3 regions of the Lentibacillus cibarius genome follow, and region 2 is predicted to be linked to each of the others. Evidence: a T-box and tRNA genes for the amino acid it is inferred to sense, from the RefSeq annotation. Region 2 holds a T-box; the other regions hold tRNA genes.

Region 1 (6,558 bases), 1.6 Mb from region 2:
ATCTGTCGGGATACTTTCCACCCAGCTCGGATAAAAGGACGATGTGTTTACCGTTCTTTCCATGCCTTCCCTGCTTAATATCTTTTTGGCATCAGAAGACATAACAGCAGCAGCAACTCTTATATCCCAATGGTTCGCAGGCGCTATCGGAATTGCATGCGAGTCAGATCCGTCTTCTTTCAACCCTTTTTCCCATTCGACAAAACCACCATATACCGAGCGGCACGCGGATCCTGACCCTTGTCTTGTCAGCACAGATAGTTCCTGGTTGTTAAGCTGCATGCCAATTGCCTTCGATGCAGCCGCAGCCAATGCGGCAAAGCCAGATGCTGACGACGCCAAACCGGCAGCAGTCGGTACATGATTAACCGAATGGACTTCGGCATATACATCAGTTCTTCCTGCTTTTTCCCGAACCCGGTCTAAAAATGATGTGACCCGCTGATACGCTTTACCAGTAATGCAATCATTGTTCAGATAAAAAACATCCGCTGTTAAGTAATCATGAAATTCGACAGTCGTCTCCGTATAAAAACCATCCAGTGTCAGCGAAAGACTGTTATTCATTGGAAGTATTAAAGACCTGTCCCGTTTTCCCCAATATTTAATTAAGGCAATATTTGTGTGGGCTCGAGCTGTTGCCTTCATGTCACGACTCCTTTAACCGGTTTTATCTAATCCATCTTCTTTTTTAACGCAAAAGACCATACAGCGTGTGCCCCGAATTTTTTCAGTTTTTCACTTAGCTGTCTGGAATGCACTTCATTGCGGGCCAGTGCAATCACACAGCCGCCATTGCCGCCACCTGTTAATTTGGCACCAAGTGCACCCTCCTGACGTGCAAAGTAAATCAGCCTGTTTAATCCAGCATCACTCACACCAAGTGCCTCTAGTTCTTTCTGTGCTTCGTTCAGCATTTGACCCAACAGATGTTTACTCGCACTTTCCAATGCATTTCTTGCGCGGTGTGTAAGTTCACCAATTCGATCTAATTTAGATTGGATCCGTTTCGGCGCAGACTTAATCAGTTCAGCTACTGATTCAACAGCTGAACGCGTATCCCCCATTCGACCAGAGTCGGCAACAATGAAATGAAAGTCACCCTTAGGCTCTATACGATCAATTGGATGCTCTTTTTCATACCATACCGGAAGTGCTGAGGTGATTGTCAATGTATCAATTCCACTTGGCTCGCCATGGGCATATTTTTCTGAGATAGCCGCAAGTTCCAAAATGTCCTCTTCAGTATAGTCCCTTTCAGCATAGGCGAATAGTGACCGGATGACCGCAATTGCTACCGATGCACTGGATCCAAGACCTTTTCCCGGTGGAATGGATGACTTAATCCGAATTAGTAAATCCTCACACGGTAAATCAAGCTTTTCCAGCGTGGCCCAGACACAATTCGTCACCCCATCAAGTGACTCTGGGGCGGATTCAATTGGCCCGTGATAAAAAGTGCTGTCAATTTTTATCGAACCGGGCACATAGTCTACCACTGCTTCAACCCCTACTAAAGGAAAGGGAAGTGCTATCGCCGGCTGTCCGTGTACAACCGCGTGTTCACCAATGAGGATTAATTTACTATGAGCTATACCAATAGCTGTTTGTACGGAAGTTGTCGCTTTTTCTGCACTCATTTTTTATATTCTTCCACCAATTCTTTTGCTTTTCCCACACGGATTTCTTTCTCTTCAATCAAACGTTGCGATATCACATCTATCATCTCCCCTGTAGCTCCTGCTGCAATGGCTACGGATCTCGAATGCAAAGCCATATGCCCTTTCTGAATTCCGTCTGTTGCTAAAGCCTTTAAAGCCCCGAGGTTTTGGGCAAGTCCGACAGCTACAATAACTTGTGCAAGTTCCTGTGCTGAATCAACGTTTAACAGTTTATGAGCGATTTTAGATACTGGGTGAACACGAATCGATCCACCCACCGTACCAACTGACATTGGTAGTTCCAGTTCACCGATAAGATTCCCTTCGTCATCTTTGGACCATTCTGTCATTGAACCATACCGACCATTACGTGCTGCGTGTGCATGTGCTCCAGCCTCCACTGCACGCCAATCATTGCCTGTTGCAATCACAACCGGGTCAATTCCATTCATAATCCCCTTGTTATGTGTTACTGCACGATACGGGTCAGATGCTGCAAATTCATAAGCATGAATGACCCCGTCCCGCACCATTTCGCCGGTAAATTCCTCCGTTGCAAGTAAATCAGGCGGTATAATACAGCGCGCGCGTGCAAGACAACGATCGGGATAGTTGGAAAGAATCCGCAAGTATACCTTCCCGCCAGTCAACTCTTCAACGTTTGGCGCCAGGGCTTCAACCATCGTATTAATAATATTCGCACCCATAGCATCGCAAGTATTAATATAAACATGAAGGATGAGCATCTGACTGAATTTGGAGTTTGCATCCTCATTCAAGATTCTGACATCCAAATCCTCTGCACCGCCACCCCTTTTTATTAAACTAGGATATGCAGTATTCATATAATTAATCAAAGTATCTTTTTCGCTTAAAATGACTTCCTTCGCTTTATGGAAATCCTGACATCCGACAACTTGAATTTGACCTATCATGACACGCTCAGTTGCTTCTGTTGTGAATCCGCCGGCCTCTCTGACAATCTTGGCAATATGGCTTGCTGAAGCTACAACGGAAGGTTCCTCAATCGCCATCGGCACGGCATATTCTTTGTCGTTTATTAAAAAGTTAAGTCCCAAACCCAAAGGAAGTGGGAATGTACCTACAACATTTTCTATCATATTATCTGCGGTATCGGTCGTTAATGGTTTTTCAGCATAAAGATATGCTTTGTCTTCTTCTGAAAAAGCGCTCATTTTCGAAAGTAATTCCCGCCGTTCATCAACGGTCATGTTATAAAAGCCAGGAATCCTGGAAGTCTGCATGCCTTCTCATCCTTTTACCAACATATTATACGGGATTCAACCCTTTTGTTATGATTTAACTGCTTCTATTATGTAAAAAAACAGCATAAAATGCAAATAAACAAGGCTGTTTACAATCATAACCACCTTGTTTATTTTCCATTATAATATGTGTTATGTATTTCCGCTAGCATTTTTTAACCAATGAGCCATGGAGGATTCGAACCTCCGACCTCTGATTAAAAGTCAGATGCTCTGCCAGCTGAGCTAATGGCTCCTGTTCGAATGTTTTAAAATATAATCAGATGTCAGGTGATATTTTCTTATCATGTCTATACTGATTATTCAGTGTAAGAAGCTACTGTACCTTAGTTCGGTTAAATATTGTAAAAAAACCCTATGTCGGCTACCTTATCCGGATTTGTGCAGGCGGACAAAATAAAAAAGACATAAAAAAAAGACTGGGCTAGCTGGATTCGAACCAGCGAATCACGGGATCAAAACCCGATGCCTTACCGCTTGGCTATAGCCCAATGTGAAATATGGTGGAGGGGGAGAGATTCGAACTCCCGAACCCTGAGGGAGCGGATTTACAGTCCGCCGCGTTTAGCCACTTCGCTACCCCTCCTTAATTATGATAACCGAATCGTACTGAATATATACATAAAAAATTAAATGGTGCCGGCCAGAGGACTTGAACCCCCAACCTACTGATTACAAGTCAGTTGCTCTACCAGTTGAGCTAGGCCGGCAGATAATGAAGTTATTTCAATCATCATTATTCAATAATCTCAATTAAAAGGCTCATTGTGTTGCAAGTCGGTTCTTTGAAACTGTACCTCTCGCAATTTTGCCCATAGTAGAAATGTATTCAGTATTGTGAGCGTTTTGCTCTACCAATTGAGCTAAGCCCACAAACAATATATAGCCTTTGTAAGACCTAAGATACTTATACATATAAGTGAAATGGTGGAGGATGCAGGGTTCGAACCTGCGACCCCTTGCTTGTAAGGCAAGTGCTCTCCCAGCTGAGCTAATCCTCCATTATTGGTGACCCGTACGGGATTCGAACCCGTGTTACCGCCGTGAAAGGGCGGTGTCTTAACCACTTGACCAACGGGCCACTGAACATGAAAAAAGTCGATTTATGTTTTTCCGTTCACCGACAAACTTTATTATATACAGATTGTCCACTTTTGTAAAGGGGGAAATTGAAAAAAATATTCCCGTGAGATTTTATCATTACAGGCAATAGGATCTCCACTTAATTTTGAGGACACACCCCAATACTTAGTAATTGAAAAACGAGCGCATAATGAAAGTATCTATGAATACATTATCGCTGCAATCCAAACAATGATAATTACGGGTAGGGATGTATAAAGTGATTGCCAAATTTTCATTTTATGCTTCTTTATAAGAAATACTGCTACAAATACTTCCATTATTGTTACAACAGCCGCAAGTAATAAGAGAAATGACATGAAAACACCTGCCTAATGTAAATAATTCAAACACCCATGTCTAACTATAAAAAAATAAAACGCCTCGACCCATCAGAGCCGCAAGCGCCTTAATACAGAGCTTCCAGCCGGACTCGAACCGGCGACCTCTTCCTTACCATGGAAGCGCTCTACCGACTGAGCTATGGAAGCGAATATGGCTCCACAGGCAGGATTCGAACCTGCGACCGATCGGTTAACAGCCGATAGCTCTACCACTGAGCTACTGTGGAATTTATGAAAAAATATGCACCTTAATATTTAATCAGTTATAGATATATAAAGAAAGAGCCTGGCAGCGTCCTACTCTTGCAGGGGCAAGGCCCCAACTACCATCGGCGCTGGAGAGCTTAACTGCTGTGTTCGGCATGGGAACAGGTGTGTCCTCTCCGCTATTACTACCAGACCTATCGAAGTCCTGTTAGTTTACAGAACATCACTTCTATTTTAAGAACAACTATTATTATATGCATTTCCTTCGAAAAATGCAAGGGTTTTTTTAGATTTACACCCTAAAAACTAAATAAGAGTGTGATTCAACGACCATAGTAGTAGTTAAGTCCTCGATCGATTAGTATCCGTCAGCTCCACATGTCACCACGCTTCCACCTCGGACCTATCAACCTCATCGTCTCTGAGGGATCTTACTCACTCGAAGTGATGGGAAGTTTCATCTTGAGGGGGGCTTCATGCTTAGATGCTTTCAGCACTTATCCTTACCACACGTAGCTACCCAGCTGTGCTCCTGGCGGAACAACTGGTACACCAGCGGTGTGTCCATCCCGGTCCTCTCGTACTAAGGACAGCTCCTCTCAAACTTCCAGCGCCCACGACGGATAGGGACCGAACTGTCTCACGACGTTCTGAACCCAGCTCGCGTACCGCTTTAATGGGCGAACAGCCCAACCCTTGGGACCGACTACAGCCCCAGGATGCGATGAGCCGACATCGAGGTGCCAAACCTCCCCGTCGATGTGAACTCTTGGGGGAGATAAGCCTGTTATCCCCGGGGTAGCTTTTATCCGTTGAGCGATGGCCCTTCCATGCGGAACCACCGGATCACTAAGCCCGACTTTCGTCCCTGCTCGACTTGTAGGTCTCGCAGTCAAGCTCCCTTGTGCCTTTACACGCCATGAATGATTTCCAACCATTCTGAGGGAACCTTTGGGCGCCTCCGTTACTTTTTGGGAGGCGACCGCCCCAGTCAAACTGCCTGCCTGAAACTGTCTCCGGGCCGGATAACGGCCCTGGGTTAGAATGTTCGTACAGCCAGGGTGGTATCCCACGGGTGCCTCCGCGTAAGCTAGCGCTCACGCTTCGACGGCTCCCACCTATCCTGTACAAGCTGTACCAACATTCAATATCAAGGTGCAGTAAAGCTCCACGGGGTCTTTCCGTCCTGTCGCGGGCAATGCGCATCTTCACGCATAGTATAATTTCACCGGGTCTCTCGTTGAGACAGTGCCCAAGTCGTTGCACCTTTCGTGCGGGTCGGAACTTACCCGACAAGGAATTTCGCTACCTTAGGACCGTTATAGTTACGGCCGCCGTTTACTGGGGCTTCGGTTCAACGCTTCGCCCGAAGGCTAACGCATCCCCTTAACCTTCCAGCACCGGGCAGGTGTCAGCCCCTATACTTCGCCTTTCGGCTTCGCAGAGACCTGTGTTTTTGGTAAACAGTCGCTTGAGCCTATTCACTGCGGCTCAGACTCAGCCTGAGCACCCCTTCTCCCTAGGTTACGGGGTCATTTTGCCGAGTTCCTTAACGAGAGTTCTCCCGATCACCTTCGGATATTCTCCGCGCCTACCTGTGTCGGTTTGCGGTACGGGCACCTGTGAACTCACTAGAGGCTTTTCTTGGCAGTGTGGAATCTGGAACTTCGGTCACAATTGACCTCCCCATCACAGCTTGGAATTATTGGACGGATTTGCCTGCCCAACTTCCTCACTGCTTGGACGCACACTTCCAATGGTGCGCTTTCCATATCCTGCTGCGTCCCCCCATCGTTCAAACGCTCACGAGGTGGTACAGGAATATCTGCCTGTTATCCATCGCCTACGCCTTTCGGCCTCGGCTTAGGTCCCGACTAACCCTGAGCGGACGAGCCTTCCTCAGGAATCCTTAGGCATTCGGTGAAAGAGATTCTCACT
Region 2 (6,558 bases):
CCTGTGATCTCCTTTTAAGAACAAAGGCGCAAGTATCTGTCTCCTTGCACTTGTACTTTACAATAAAATTTTCAACTGCACCAATTCATACTTTTTGCTGAAAGTTTATATTTTCTTAAAGTGCAAAAAAAGAACCAAACCCGTTAAAAGGATTTGGCTACTTTTACGCATGATAACCCGTAAAATAAAACTTATTTTATTTTAGGGCAGCTTTTGCTTTTTCTGTCAACTGTGTGAAAGCTTGCTCATCATTCACTGCCAGATCAGAGAGCATTTTACGGTTAACTTCCACGCCAGCTTGTTTTAGACCATGCATCAATCTACTGTATGAAATGTCATTCATGCGTGCTGCAGCATTGATACGTGCAATCCAAAGCTTACGGAAATCACGTTTTTTCTGTCTGCGGTCACGATAAGCATATTGACCGGATTTCATCACTTGCTGTTTTGCTGTTTTAAATAACGTCCGTTTCGAACCATAATAACCTTTTGCCAATTTTAATACGCGTTTGCGACGCTGTCGTGTTACTGTTCCACCTTTTACACGTGGCATAGTAAATCCCTCCTGAATACCATTAAACAGTCGTTTGAATAGTCATTTTTATGCAGAATCGATTAAATGCTTATTAATATGGAAGCATTGTTTTGATACGTCTGAAGTCACTCTTTGAAACAGTGGTCGTTTTACGTAATTTACGCTTTTGCTTTTGTGATTTATTTGCAAACATGTGGCTTGTGTACGCATGCCCACGTTTTAATTTGCCTGTGCCTGTTTTGCTGAAACGTTTTTGTGAACCTTTATGGGATTTCATTTTTGGCATACTGGTTTTCCTCCTTGTGCAGTTAAAAACTTATTTTTCTTTGATCGGTGCAAGCATCATAAACATATTGCGACCTTCCATCTTCGGCTTAGACTCGACGGTTGCAACATCGTTTGTTTCCTCCGCCATCCGGTCAAGCACTTCACGGCCAAGGTCTTTGTGTGTAATAGCACGTCCGCGGAAACGGACCGATGCCTTCACTTTATCACCTTTAGATAAAAACTTTCTGGCGTTCTTCAATTTGGTGTTAAAATCATGTTCGCCAATTCCTGGGGTGAATCGCACTTCTTTAACATTAATTACTTTTTGCTTTTTACGTGCTTCTTTCTCTTTCTTTTGCTGTTCAAAGCGGTATTTCCCGTAATTCATAATCCGACACACCGGTGGTTTAGCGTTCGGCGCCACCATAACTAGATCAAGATTCCGTGTTTGGGCAATATCGAGCGCTTCGTTACGTGATTTCACTCCCAGCTGATCTCCATTCGAGTCAATCAAACGTACCTCTTTGGCACGAATTTTTTCATTGACGTTCATCTCTTTGCTAATTGCAAGACACCTCCATTTTTTATTCTTGTTACTGATCCGTCATAGACAAGCGTTTATTTACCAGACAAAGACGTGTGAGCACACGAATGCACCCACACGTCTTCCATCGTTCACTGAAAAGTACTAAAACCAGCCGACTGCATTATTACCCAGCGTCGAACAGGTGAGAAGCGGGTGCTTCTACTTGTCTCAGATCATTTAATTTTAACTTTTATAGAATAGCATTCACCTAATACATTGTCAACCTTTATCTACTATCACTAAACATCCATTCTCATTATATCATGGTTCCAGCAGAATAAAAAGCCCAGAAAAATGTTCATACCACCGTTGTGGTTTGTTATTTTTTTCGCAGCACCTTTTGGTTGATTTCTTCTTTAATCATGCTTTCAAATTCTCCATAGGACATTGTCTGTGAATCATTCTCCCCATAGCGACGGACATTCACAGCGTTATTTTCAATTTCATTATCCCCTAGCACTAATGCAAATGGGACCTTTTGTGTCTGCGCTTCACGTATTTTATATCCGATCTTCTCATCACGCTCATCGACTTCTACACGCACACCCTGGTATCGCAATTTATCAGCGACTTTAGACGCATAATCTAGATGAGCCTGTGGTGCGACCGGAATGATTTTTGCCTGTACAGGTGCCAACCATGTCGGGAACGCACCCTTATACTCTTCAATCAGAAAAGCAACAAACCGTTCCATGGTAGAAACGACACCACGGTGGATGACAACTGGCCGATGCTGGTTTCCATCTTCACCGATATAAGTCAGATCGAATCGTTCCGGTAACTGGTAATCAAGCTGCACAGTGGACAACGTTTCATCCTTGCCTAGCGCTGTTTTCACTTGGACATCAAGCTTCGGACCGTAAAATGCTGCTTCGCCCTCTGCTTCAATGTATTCGACATTCATCTCCTCCATCGTTTCCTTCAGCATCGCCTGTGCCTTTTCCCACATTTCGTCATTGTCAATATACTTTTCCTTGTCTTCCGGATCACGATAGGAAAGACGGAAGTAGTAATCATCAATCCCGAAATCCTTATATACTTTCTGAACTAGTTCGACAACCCGGACAAATTCATCCTTTAACTGGTCAGGACGGGCAAAAATGTGTGCATCGTTCAATGTCATAGCACGGACCCGTTGCAGCCCTGCCAGTGCCCCGGACATTTCATAACGATGCATCGTTCCCAGCTCTGCAATCCGTACTGGTAGATTACGGTAACTCCACAGCTGGTTTTTGTACACCATCATGTGATGCGGGCAGTTCATCGGACGCAGGACAAGATCCTCGTTATCCATTTCCATTGCAGGGAACATATCGTCCTGATAATGATCCCAGTGACCGCTTGTCTTATAAAGGTCTACACTTCCCAGCACCGGTGTATACACATGGTCATAGCCCAGTCGTTCTTCCAGGTCAACAATGTAACGCTCGATATTGCGGCGGATTGTCGCCCCTTTCGGTAACCAGAGTGGCAGGCCTTGTCCAACCTTTTGTGAAACGTTAAATATTTCTAGTTCTTTGCCAAGCTTGCGATGATCGCGTTCTTTCCGTTCTTCCAAAATACGCAGGTATTCATCAAGTTGCCCCTGCTTTTCAAAGGCCGTGCCATATACACGCTGTAGTTGCTTATTATTGCTGTCTCCACGCCAATAAGCCCCAGATACGCTAAGCAATTTAAATGCTTTGATTTTGCTTGTGGATGGAACATGAATCCCGCGGCACAAGTCAAAAAATTCCCCTTGTCTATAAATGGTTACTTGCTCATCTTCCGGGATATCATCAATCAATTCTAGTTTCAGGTTATCACCAATCTCCCGGAACATTTCCTTTGCCTCGTTGCGAGAAACCTCCACACGTTCAATTTCCAGGTTCTCATCAACAATTTTTTTCATTTCTTTTTCAATCTTAGGAAGATCGTCCGGAGTCAACGAATGCTCCAAGTCCATATCATAATAAAAGCCCTCTTCAATGACTGGACCAACGCCGAAATTGACATCACCGTACAATCTAGTGATTGCTTGTGCCAAAAGGTGGGCTGTGGAGTGACGCATAATGTCAATACCTTCATTGTCTCTGTAAGTAACAATCTCAATTGCACCGTCATGAGGCAATTCTCGCCGGAGATCCACTAATTCCCCGTCTAGCTTAACGGCAAGTGCCTGTTTCTTCAGTCCAGGGGAAATGGAGGCTGCGATATCCTCCCCGGTTGTTCCTGCTGGATACTGTTTGCTTGCTCCATCCGGAAAAGTAATCGTTAATTGTTCCATAGTCAACTGCTCCTTCCATGAATCCTAGTTTAACCATTTCATAATAAGGCTTTTAAGTAAAATATCGTGTTTATTCGGTCCGCGGGTTCGATAACAACAATAATACAAAAAGAGCCTAAAAAAGCGCCCACCCCTCTGCATTAAAGCAAAGGGACGAGCGCTGGTCACGTGGTTCCACCCTATTTCCCGCAAAGAATTGCGGCTCATAAATCGTTAACGCAGATTACGCGCTGCTGTTTACTAATTTCATTCAACAACAGAGTTCAAAGGGGGTAATCATCTGTCCAGTCAGTGGAAGCTTTCAGCCGATGACTTCCTTCTCTTTGCTGCCGGGGGCAAATGACCATGTCCTCATCATAACTACTATCATTATATAGGAAATATTATAGCTTCCGTTTCATATAAAATCAAGCTTTTTTCACTATTAATTGCGAGAAATTTTACAACTACAGCTAAAAATTATTTGATTGATTATTCTACTTATGAGTCAGTTGATACGGAAATGGAAAACGGCTTACCGGCTCAAACGTCACCCGTTCCTGAAAAACATTGATTACTGTTAATGTTTTCGGGTCAGATGGACTGTCACCATATATATTAATCGATTCCGGACTCATCGCAATCAGCGGTGCCAAATTCAATTCATCTTCGTCAAGTCCAACCACGTATAGCGGTTCCTGTTGCATCAACTTGCGCAAGTCAATTCTAGACAAACGTTTCCCATCGGGTTTAAAAAAGACAAATGGCTCACCTTGAACAACATGAATCGTATGGAACAGTGATTTGCGTTTCATAACATAACTGCGCAGCATATCAATGAACGCCTGATGGTCCTCCTCCCGCTTAAACTCATCAATAGCAAGCCCAACATAATCGGCAAGTTGATCTTTAAAAACTTTTGATTGGAAATTAACGATGGAATCAAAATGGACTGCCCCGGAATTTTTAATATTGGCGGAAAAGAGGGAATAAAGCACTCTGCAAGGGTCTTTATTATTTCTTACAATCTGATTTTCATCATCATCCCCTGTGACGATACGATAGGACAAATCCATAATACGTTCAATTTCATCGGAATTCGTATAATAATAATAATCTTTTATGATGCCATCCAACATACCCGTCAGCCGATGCGTTACAAAAACTCCGACCATTGCCTCTGCGATTGTCCCCATTAGATCACTGCCGGGCACCTGATAATCCAGTTGTAGATGATTCCCCCACTCTGTATTTACTTTCCAGTGCAGTTCAATCTTCTTGTTGATTTGAAATAAATACTCACAAAAACGTATCGCCTCTTTATCCGATTCAAAATATACTTCCAACAAAAACATCACCCTCATCCCAAAACAAACTGTTACATTATATGGACATCCATAATAAAAAATGTATATTCCCATAAAACTAGTACAGACCTATGTTAAGGTTAAACAAAGTAGGATGAGGAAGTTAAACTCTATTGCTGGAGCCGGACGTGGCTTAACTTTGCAAGTAAAAGTTATATCGATAAATTTTATAGTTTCTTATCCTTAAAAAAGTGTCCATCCAAATTGTAATTGGATAGACACTCAAGGAACGGTTTGTCATAAATAACCGTTGTTACATGCTTTATAGATAATTATTGATCACGGCGGTTTTTACCACGTAGTTCTACTTCGCTGCTCACCTGTTTAATTCGTTCAATAATTCGCCCTGCTTTGACCGTTTCACTCCCCCCTCGATTGGTTGTTGCCATTTGTTCTTCCAGTTGGTCGAGACTGTAATTGGATGTAAAGAACACCGGCAGATTTTCCATCATCCGATACTGCAGAATAGATCCTAGTATTTCATCCCGGAACCATGCGGACTGTGTTTCGGCACCAATATCATCGAGCATAAGTACATCAGTGTTTTTAAAATAGTTAATTTTTTCATTAATAGAATCGTCTTTAATGGAGCTTTTCATTTCTCGGACAAATTCAGGCATATAGATAAGCATGGATGACTTATGATAGTCCTTTAGCGCATTGGCAAGCGCACCAATCAAATAGGTTTTTCCGACACCGAATGGCCCATGGAAGTAAATACCCTTTGCCGGCAATTCAAAACTTGTCTGATCAAGGAAAAGGAGAAGCTGACGAATCCCTTCGCCCCGCTGGCTATCGTGGTCAATATCGTCAATTGAAGCGCGCAATATTTCTTTTGGCATGTATAAACTTTGAATCAGATTTTGCTGTTCTTTTTCCTTTTCAAATGTCTTCCTGTTATGGCATTTTTCATATACGATATCAATTTCACCATTATCTGCCCTTAGAATCGGGGAATATCCTTGAAGCATGTTTATGCACTGACCCAATGATTCACACTTGTCACATTGCTTGGATTGCGTCTTATATTCATACAATTTGATAAGGCTTTTGTCCACTTCCGCTTGATTAAGTTGCGGATTTAATGATAGGAATTCTCGAATTTCCGGATCATTCAGTACTTCTTCCCGTACACGCAAATAGTTTTCTTTAAAATTTTTATTCTTTTGCATCCATTTCTTCAACTCAGATTGTACCGGCTTCATAAAACCATCCTTATAATTATCCATTCTTCTTTTTGGAGTATTTCTTCAGTAGCTGTTCTGTCTCCTGCCATTCTTTATCAGTGTTAGAATGCTGAGGTTTATCGTCGTTTTCCTGTTTTTTCTTTTTACGATTATGAAACCAATCGGGAACAACTTCTTTGGAGGCAGTTTTTTTAGTCGATTTTTTCCTATTTTTACGCTGTTGATATTGCATTTTTTCGTTTTTCGCAAAGGCAATAGCTTCGCGAGCCGTTTTCAAATTAGCCCGTGACCAGTGGCTTGCTATTGTTTCCATATATGCTTTGGAAAGTTTCATGTTGGTCTGAAGCAGGACATAATGAATTAAAACATTC
Region 3 (6,558 bases), 1.5 Mb from region 2:
TCCGACGGAATTTCTCGTGTTCCGCCGTACTCAGGATCCACTCCGGAGGAAACTGCCTTTCGACTACAGGGCTCTTACCTTCTTTGGCCGGCCATTCCAGGCCATTTCGTCTAAGCAGTTTCTTGATAACTCCGATGGAGTGTCCTACAACCCCGAAAAGCAAGCTTTTCGGTTTGGGCTGGTTCCGTTTCGCTCGCCGCTACTCAGGAAATCGCGTTTGCTTTCTCTTCCTCCGGGTACTGAGATGTTTCAGTTCCCCGGGTTTGCCTTGCGTATCCTATGTATTTAGATACGCATACTATCCCATTACGGACAGCGGGTTCCCCCATTCGGAAATCCCCGAATCACAGTTTGCTTACAACTCCCCGAGGCATATCGGTGTTAGTCCCGTCCTTCATCGGCTCCCAGTGCCAAGGCATTCACCGTGCGCCCTTGATCACTTAACTATTAATCCAGCTTCAGCTCCTATAAACAGTCGCTTAAGCTTTTTGCTTGATGTCGTTGAATACTTTACTCTTATTTAGTTTTCAAGGTGCAAATAACGCCACCATATATGGTGGGCTACAATGAGGGTTCACTCCCTCAAAACTGAACCAAACAACCGAGTATGACTTTTATAATCTAACTTCAATGTCTACCGATAGTATATCGATGACAAGAAGCTTCCGTTTATATATTCCTTAGAAAGGAGGTGATCCAGCCGCACCTTCCGATACGGCTACCTTGTTACGACTTCACCCCAATCATTGGCCCCACCTTCGGCGGCTGGCTCCAAATGGTTACCTCACCGACTTCGGGTGTTGCCAACTCTCGTGGTGTGACGGGCGGTGTGTACAAGGCCCGGGAACGTATTCACCGCGGCATGCTGATCCGCGATTACTAGCGATTCCGGCTTCATACAGGCGAGTTGCAGCCTGCAATCCGAACTGAGAATGGTTTTATGGGATTTGCTTCACCTCACGGATTCGCTTCCCTTTGTTCCATCCATTGTAGCACGTGTGTAGCCCAGGTCATAAGGGGCATGATGATTTGACGTCATCCCCGCCTTCCTCCGGTTTGTCACCGGCAGTCACCTTAGAGTGCCCAACTGAATGCTGGCAACTAAGATCAAGGGTTGCGCTCGTTACGGGACTTAACCCAACATCTCACGACACGAGCTGACGACAACCATGCACCACCTGTCACTCTGTCCCCGAAGGGAACACGGTATCTCTACCGCTGTCAGAGGATGTCAAGACCTGGTAAGGTTCTTCGCGTTGCTTCGAATTAAACCACATGCTCCACCGCTTGTGCGGGCCCCCGTCAATTCTTTTGAGTTTCAGCCTTGCGGCCGTACTCCCCAGGCGGAGTGCTTAATGCGTTAACTTCAGCACAAAGGGGCGGAAACCCCCTAACACCTAGCACTCAACGTTTACGGCGTGGACTACCAGGGTATCTAATCCTGTTCGCTACCCACGCTTTCGCGCCTCAGCGTCAGTTACAGACCAGAGAGTCGCCTTCGCCACTGGTGTTCCTCCACATCTCTACGCATTTCACCGCTACACGTGGAATTCCACTCTCCTCTTCTGCACTCAAGCCTCCCAGTTTCCAATGACCGCTCGCGGTTAAGCCACGAGATTTCACATCAGACTTAAAAGACCGCCTGCGCGCGCTTTACGCCCAATAATTCCGGACAACGCTTGCCCCCTACGTATTACCGCGGCTGCTGGCACGTAGTTAGCCGGGGCTTTCTGGTCAGGTACCGTCAAGGCATCGCCCTATTCGAACAATGCTTGTTCTTCCCTGGCAACAGAGTTTTACGATCCGAAGACCTTCATCACTCACGCGGCGTTGCTCCGTCAGACTTTCGTCCATTGCGGAAGATTCCCTACTGCTGCCTCCCGTAGGAGTCTGGGCCGTGTCTCAGTCCCAGTGTGGCCGATCACCCTCTCAGGTCGGCTACGCATCGTCGCCTTGGTGAGCTTTTACCTCACCAACTAACTAATGCGCCGCGGGCCCATCTGTAAGTGGCAGCTAAAAGCCGCCTTTTAGCTTTCTCCCATGCGAGAAAAAGTATCATCCGGTATTAGCTCACGTTTCCGCGAGTTATCCCGATCTTATAGGTAGGTTGCCCACGTGTTACTCACCCGTCCGCCGCTCGTTCCACAGGCGCATGCCCCGAAGGGCAATTGCCTGCTTCCCGCGCTCGACTTGCATGTATTAGGCACGCCGCCAGCGTTCGTCCTGAGCCAAGATCAAACTCTCAAAAAAGTTTGTGATAAGACTGACACCAATCAGTCTTCATGTCTTAGCTTTAAAATTAATTCAGGGGATTGAAGTCTTCATTAAATCAAATGATTTAAAATCTGACTCCTCACCTCTGACATCTTTTGTCATACTGGCTGTTTTGTTCAGTTTTCAAAGAGCGAATCATCAAATATGGTGGAGCCTAGCGGGATCGAACCGCTGACCTCCTGCGTGCAAAGCAGGCGCTCTCCCAGCTGAGCTAAGGCCCCACAATGGTCGGGAAGACAGGATTTGAACCTGCGACCCCATGGTCCCAAACCATGTGCTCTACCAAGCTGAGCTACTTCCCGTTAATATGGTGCGCCCGAGAGGAGTCGAACCCCTAGCCTTTTGATCCGTAGTCAAACGCTCTATCCAATTGAGCTACGGGCGCCTCTGATGCCGAGGGCCGGACTCGAACCGGCACGGTAGTAGACCTACCGCAGGATTTTAAGTCCTGTGCGTCTGCCAATTCCGCCACCCCGGCGCGGTTTTACATGGCATATTATGGAGCGGAAGACGGGATTCGAACCCGCGACCCCCACCTTGGCAAGGTGGTGTTCTACCACTGAACTACTTCCGCAAATGGCAATGTTATTAAGTGGTGCGGGCGGAGGGACTTGAACCCTCACGTCGTAAGACACTAGATCCTAAATCTAGCGCGTCTGCCGATTCCGCCACACCCGCAAAAAGGTGAGCCATGGAGGATTCGAACCTCCGACCCTCTGATTAAAAGTCAGATGCTCTGCCAGCTGAGCTAATGGCTCTAATGTATGGTGCCGGCCAGAGGACTTGAACCCCCAACCTACTGATTACAAGTCAGTTGCTCTACCAGTTGAGCTAGGCCGGCATAATATGGCTTGTCTATAACTGTTCACTATAATGGTGGAGGATGCAGGGTTCGAACCTGCGACCCCTTGCTTGTAAGGCAAGTGCTCTCCCGGCTGAGCTAATCCTCCAAACAGAGTATATGCCTGGCAGCGTCCTACGCTTGCAGGGGCAAGGCCCCAACTACCATCGGCGCTGGAGAGCTTAACTGCTGTGTTCGGCATGGGAACAGGTGTGTCCTCTCCGCCATCGCCACCAGACATGTTGGAATGTTGTTAGTCACTATATTTAAAGACAAGAACTATTATAGCATTTTCTTCGGAAAATGCAAGGGTTTTTTTACATTTACACCCTAAAAACTAAATAAGAGTGTGATTCAACGACCATAGTAGTAGTTAAGTCCTCGATCGATTAGTATCCGTCAGCTCCACGTGTCACCACGCTTCCACCTCGGACCTATCAACCTCATCGTCTCTGAGGGATCTTACTCACTCGAAGTGATGGGAAGTTTCATCTTGAGGGGGGCTTCATGCTTAGATGCTTTCAGCACTTATCCTTACCACACGTAGCTACCCAGCTGTGCTCCTGGCGGAACAACTGGTACACCAGCGGTGTGTCCATCCCGGTCCTCTCGTACTAAGGACAGCTCCTCTCAAACTTCCAGCGCCCACGACGGATAGGGACCGAACTGTCTCACGACGTTCTGAACCCAGCTCGCGTACCGCTTTAATGGGCGAACAGCCCAACCCTTGGGACCGACTACAGCCCCAGGATGCGATGAGCCGACATCGAGGTGCCAAACCTCCCCGTCGATGTGAACTCTTGGGGGAGATAAGCCTGTTATCCCCGGGGTAGCTTTTATCCGTTGAGCGATGGCCCTTCCATGCGGAACCACCGGATCACTAAGCCCGACTTTCGTCCCTGCTCGACTTGTAGGTCTCGCAGTCAAGCTCCCTTGTGCCTTTACACGCCATGAATGATTTCCAACCATTCTGAGGGAACCTTTGGGCGCCTCCGTTACTTTTTGGGAGGCGACCGCCCCAGTCAAACTGCCTGCCTGAAACTGTCTCCGGGCCGGATGACGGCCCTGGGTTAGAATGTTCGTACAGCCAGGGTGGTATCCCACGGGTGCCTCCGCGTAAGCTAGCGCTCACGCTTCGACGGCTCCCACCTATCCTGTACAAGCTGTACCAACATTCAATATCAAGGTGCAGTAAAGCTCCACGGGGTCTTTCCGTCCTGTCGCGGGTAATGCGCATCTTCACGCATAGTATAATTTCACCGGGTCTCTCGTTGAGACAGTGCCCAAGTCGTTGCACCTTTCGTGCGGGTCGGAACTTACCCGACAAGGAATTTCGCTACCTTAGGACCGTTATAGTTACGGCCGCCGTTTACTGGGGCTTCGGTTCAACGCTTCGCCCGAAGGCTAACGCATCCCCTTAACCTTCCAGCACCGGGCAGGTGTCAGCCCCTATACTTCGCCTTTCGGCTTCGCAGAGACCTGTGTTTTTGGTAAACAGTCGCTTGGGCCTATTCACTGCGGCTCAGACTCAGCCTGAGCACCCCTTCTCCCTAGGTTACGGGGTCATTTTGCCGAGTTCCTTAACGAGAGTTCTCCCGATCACCTTCGGATATTCTCCGCGCCTACCTGTGTCGGTTTGCGGTACGGGCACCTGTGAACTCACTAGAGGCTTTTCTTGGCAGTGTGGAATCCGGAACTTCGGTCACAATTGACCTCCCCATCACAGCTTGGAATTATTGGACGGATTTGCCTGCCCAACTTCCTCACTGCTTGGACGCACACTTCCAATGGTGCGCTTTCCATATCCTGCTGCGTCCCCCCATCGTTCAAATGCTCACGAGGTGGTACAGGAATATCTGCCTGTTATCCATCGCCTACGCCTTTCGGCCTCGGCTTAGGTCCCGACTAACCCTGAGCGGACGAGCCTTCCTCAGGAATCCTTAGGCATTCGGTGAAAGAGATTCTCACTCTTTTTTCGCTACTCATACCGGCATTCTCACTTCCAGGCGCTCCACCAGTCCTCACGGTCTGACTTCACAGCACCTGGAACGCTCTCCTACCATTGTTCGTAAGAACAATCCGCAGCTTCGGTGATACGTTTAGCCCCGGTACATTTTCGGCGCAGCGTCACTCGACCAGTGAGCTATTACGCACTCTTTAAATGATGGCTGCTTCTAAGCCAACATACTGGTTGTCTGGGCAACGCCACATCCTTTTCCACTTAACGTATACTTAGGGACCTTAGCTGGCGGTCCGGGCTGTTTCCCTTTCGACTATGAACCTTATCACCCATAGTCTGACTCCCAAGGTTTCACGTTGCTGGCATTCGGAGTTTGACTGAATTCGGTAACCCGATAAGGGCCCCTCGTCCAATCAGTGCTCTACCTCCAGAACGTATACCTTGAGGCTAGCCCTAAAGCTATTTCGGAGAGAACCAGCTATCTCCGTGTTCGATTGGCATTTCACCCCTACCCACACCTCATCCCCGCATTTTTCAACATACGTGGGTTCGGGCCTCCTGTCAGTGTTACCTGACCTTCACCCTGGACATGGGTAGATCACACGGTTTCGGGTCTGCGCCCGTATACTTCATCGCCCTGTTCAGACTCGCTTTCGCTGCGGCTCCGTGTCTTCCACTTAACCTTGCATACGAACGCAACTCGCCGGTCCATTCTACAAAAGGTACGCCGTCACCCATAAATGGGCTCCGACTACTTGTAGGCACACGGTTTCAGGTTCTATTTCACTCCCCTTCCGGGGTGCTTTTCACCTTTCCCTCACGGTACTGGTTCACTATCGGTCACTGGGTAGTATTTAGCCTTGGGAGATGGTCCTCCCGGATTCCGACGGAATTTCTCGTGTTCCGCCGTACTCAGGATCCACTCCGGAGGAAACTGCCTTTCGACTACAGGGCTCTTACCTTCTTTGGCCGGCCATTCCAGGCCATTTCGTCTAAGCAGTTTCTTGATAACTCCGATGGAGTGTCCTACAACCCCGAAAAGCAAGCTTTTCGGTTTGGGCTGGTTCCGTTTCGCTCGCCGCTACTCAGGAAATCGCGTTTGCTTTCTCTTCCTCCGGGTACTGAGATGTTTCAGTTCCCCGGGTTTGCCTTGCGTATCCTATGTATTTAGATACGCATACTATCCCATTACGGACAGCGGGTTCCCCCATTCGGAAATCCCCGAATCACAGTTTGCTTACAACTCCCCGAGGCATATCGGTGTTAGTCCCGTCCTTCATCGGCTCCCAGTGCCAAGGCATTCACCGTGCGCCCTTGATCACTTAACTATTAATCCAGCTTCAGCTCCTATAAACAGTCGCTTAAGCTTTTTGCTTGATGTCGTTGAATACTTTACTCTTATTTAGTTTTCAAGGTGCAAATAACGCCACCATATATGGTGGGCTACAATGAGGGTTCACTCCCTCAAAACTGAACCAAACAA

Evidence for each region. The T-box of region 2 lies ahead of thrS (threonine--tRNA ligase). A T-box ahead of a tRNA ligase gene usually reads a tRNA of that ligase, here a tRNA-Thr.
Region 1: it encodes a tRNA-Thr, which carries the amino acid that the T-box ahead of thrS (threonine--tRNA ligase) is inferred to sense. The anticodon was not compared.
Region 3: it encodes a tRNA-Thr, which carries the amino acid that the T-box ahead of thrS (threonine--tRNA ligase) is inferred to sense. The anticodon was not compared.

What each region holds. Positions count from the first base shown of each region.
Region 1 covers NZ_VCIA01000001.1:2,083,705-2,090,262, reverse strand. The annotation lists gene mvaD (diphosphomevalonate decarboxylase) at 1-648, opposite strand, end outside; gene mvk (mevalonate kinase) at 675-1,640, opposite strand; gene FFL34_RS10085 (hydroxymethylglutaryl-CoA reductase, degradative) at 1,637-2,926, opposite strand; tRNA gene FFL34_RS10080 (tRNA-Lys) at 3,111-3,182, opposite strand; tRNA gene FFL34_RS10075 (tRNA-Gln) at 3,367-3,438, opposite strand; tRNA gene FFL34_RS10070 (tRNA-Tyr) at 3,449-3,533, opposite strand; tRNA gene FFL34_RS10065 (tRNA-Thr) at 3,582-3,657, opposite strand; tRNA gene FFL34_RS10060 (tRNA-Val) at 3,873-3,948, opposite strand; tRNA gene FFL34_RS10055 (tRNA-Glu) at 3,954-4,028, opposite strand; tRNA gene FFL34_RS10050 (tRNA-Thr) at 4,488-4,560, opposite strand; tRNA gene FFL34_RS10045 (tRNA-Asn) at 4,566-4,640, opposite strand; rRNA gene rrf (5S ribosomal RNA) at 4,698-4,813, opposite strand; rRNA gene FFL34_RS10035 (23S ribosomal RNA) at 4,959-6,558, opposite strand, start outside.
Region 2 covers NZ_VCIA01000001.1:520,389-526,946, forward strand. The annotation lists gene rplT (50S ribosomal protein L20) at 197-553, opposite strand; gene rpmI (50S ribosomal protein L35) at 627-821, opposite strand; gene infC (translation initiation factor IF-3) at 852-1,355, opposite strand; ribosomal protein L20 leader region at 1,428-1,559, opposite strand; gene thrS (threonine--tRNA ligase) at 1,708-3,654, opposite strand; T-box leader at 3,801-4,021, opposite strand; gene ytxC (sporulation protein YtxC) at 4,131-4,988, opposite strand; gene dnaI (primosomal protein DnaI) at 5,273-6,205, opposite strand; gene FFL34_RS02695 (replication initiation and membrane attachment family protein) at 6,222-6,558, opposite strand, start outside.
Region 3 covers NZ_VCIA01000001.1:2,008,813-2,015,370, reverse strand. The annotation lists rRNA gene FFL34_RS09625 (23S ribosomal RNA) at 1-446, opposite strand, end outside; rRNA gene FFL34_RS09620 (16S ribosomal RNA) at 685-2,250, opposite strand; tRNA gene FFL34_RS09615 (tRNA-Ala) at 2,420-2,495, opposite strand; tRNA gene FFL34_RS09610 (tRNA-Pro) at 2,500-2,576, opposite strand; tRNA gene FFL34_RS09605 (tRNA-Arg) at 2,583-2,659, opposite strand; tRNA gene FFL34_RS09600 (tRNA-Leu) at 2,666-2,752, opposite strand; tRNA gene FFL34_RS09595 (tRNA-Gly) at 2,774-2,848, opposite strand; tRNA gene FFL34_RS09590 (tRNA-Leu) at 2,868-2,952, opposite strand; tRNA gene FFL34_RS09585 (tRNA-Lys) at 2,960-3,032, opposite strand; tRNA gene FFL34_RS09580 (tRNA-Thr) at 3,040-3,115, opposite strand; tRNA gene FFL34_RS09575 (tRNA-Val) at 3,149-3,224, opposite strand; rRNA gene rrf (5S ribosomal RNA) at 3,238-3,353, opposite strand; rRNA gene FFL34_RS09565 (23S ribosomal RNA) at 3,485-6,403, opposite strand.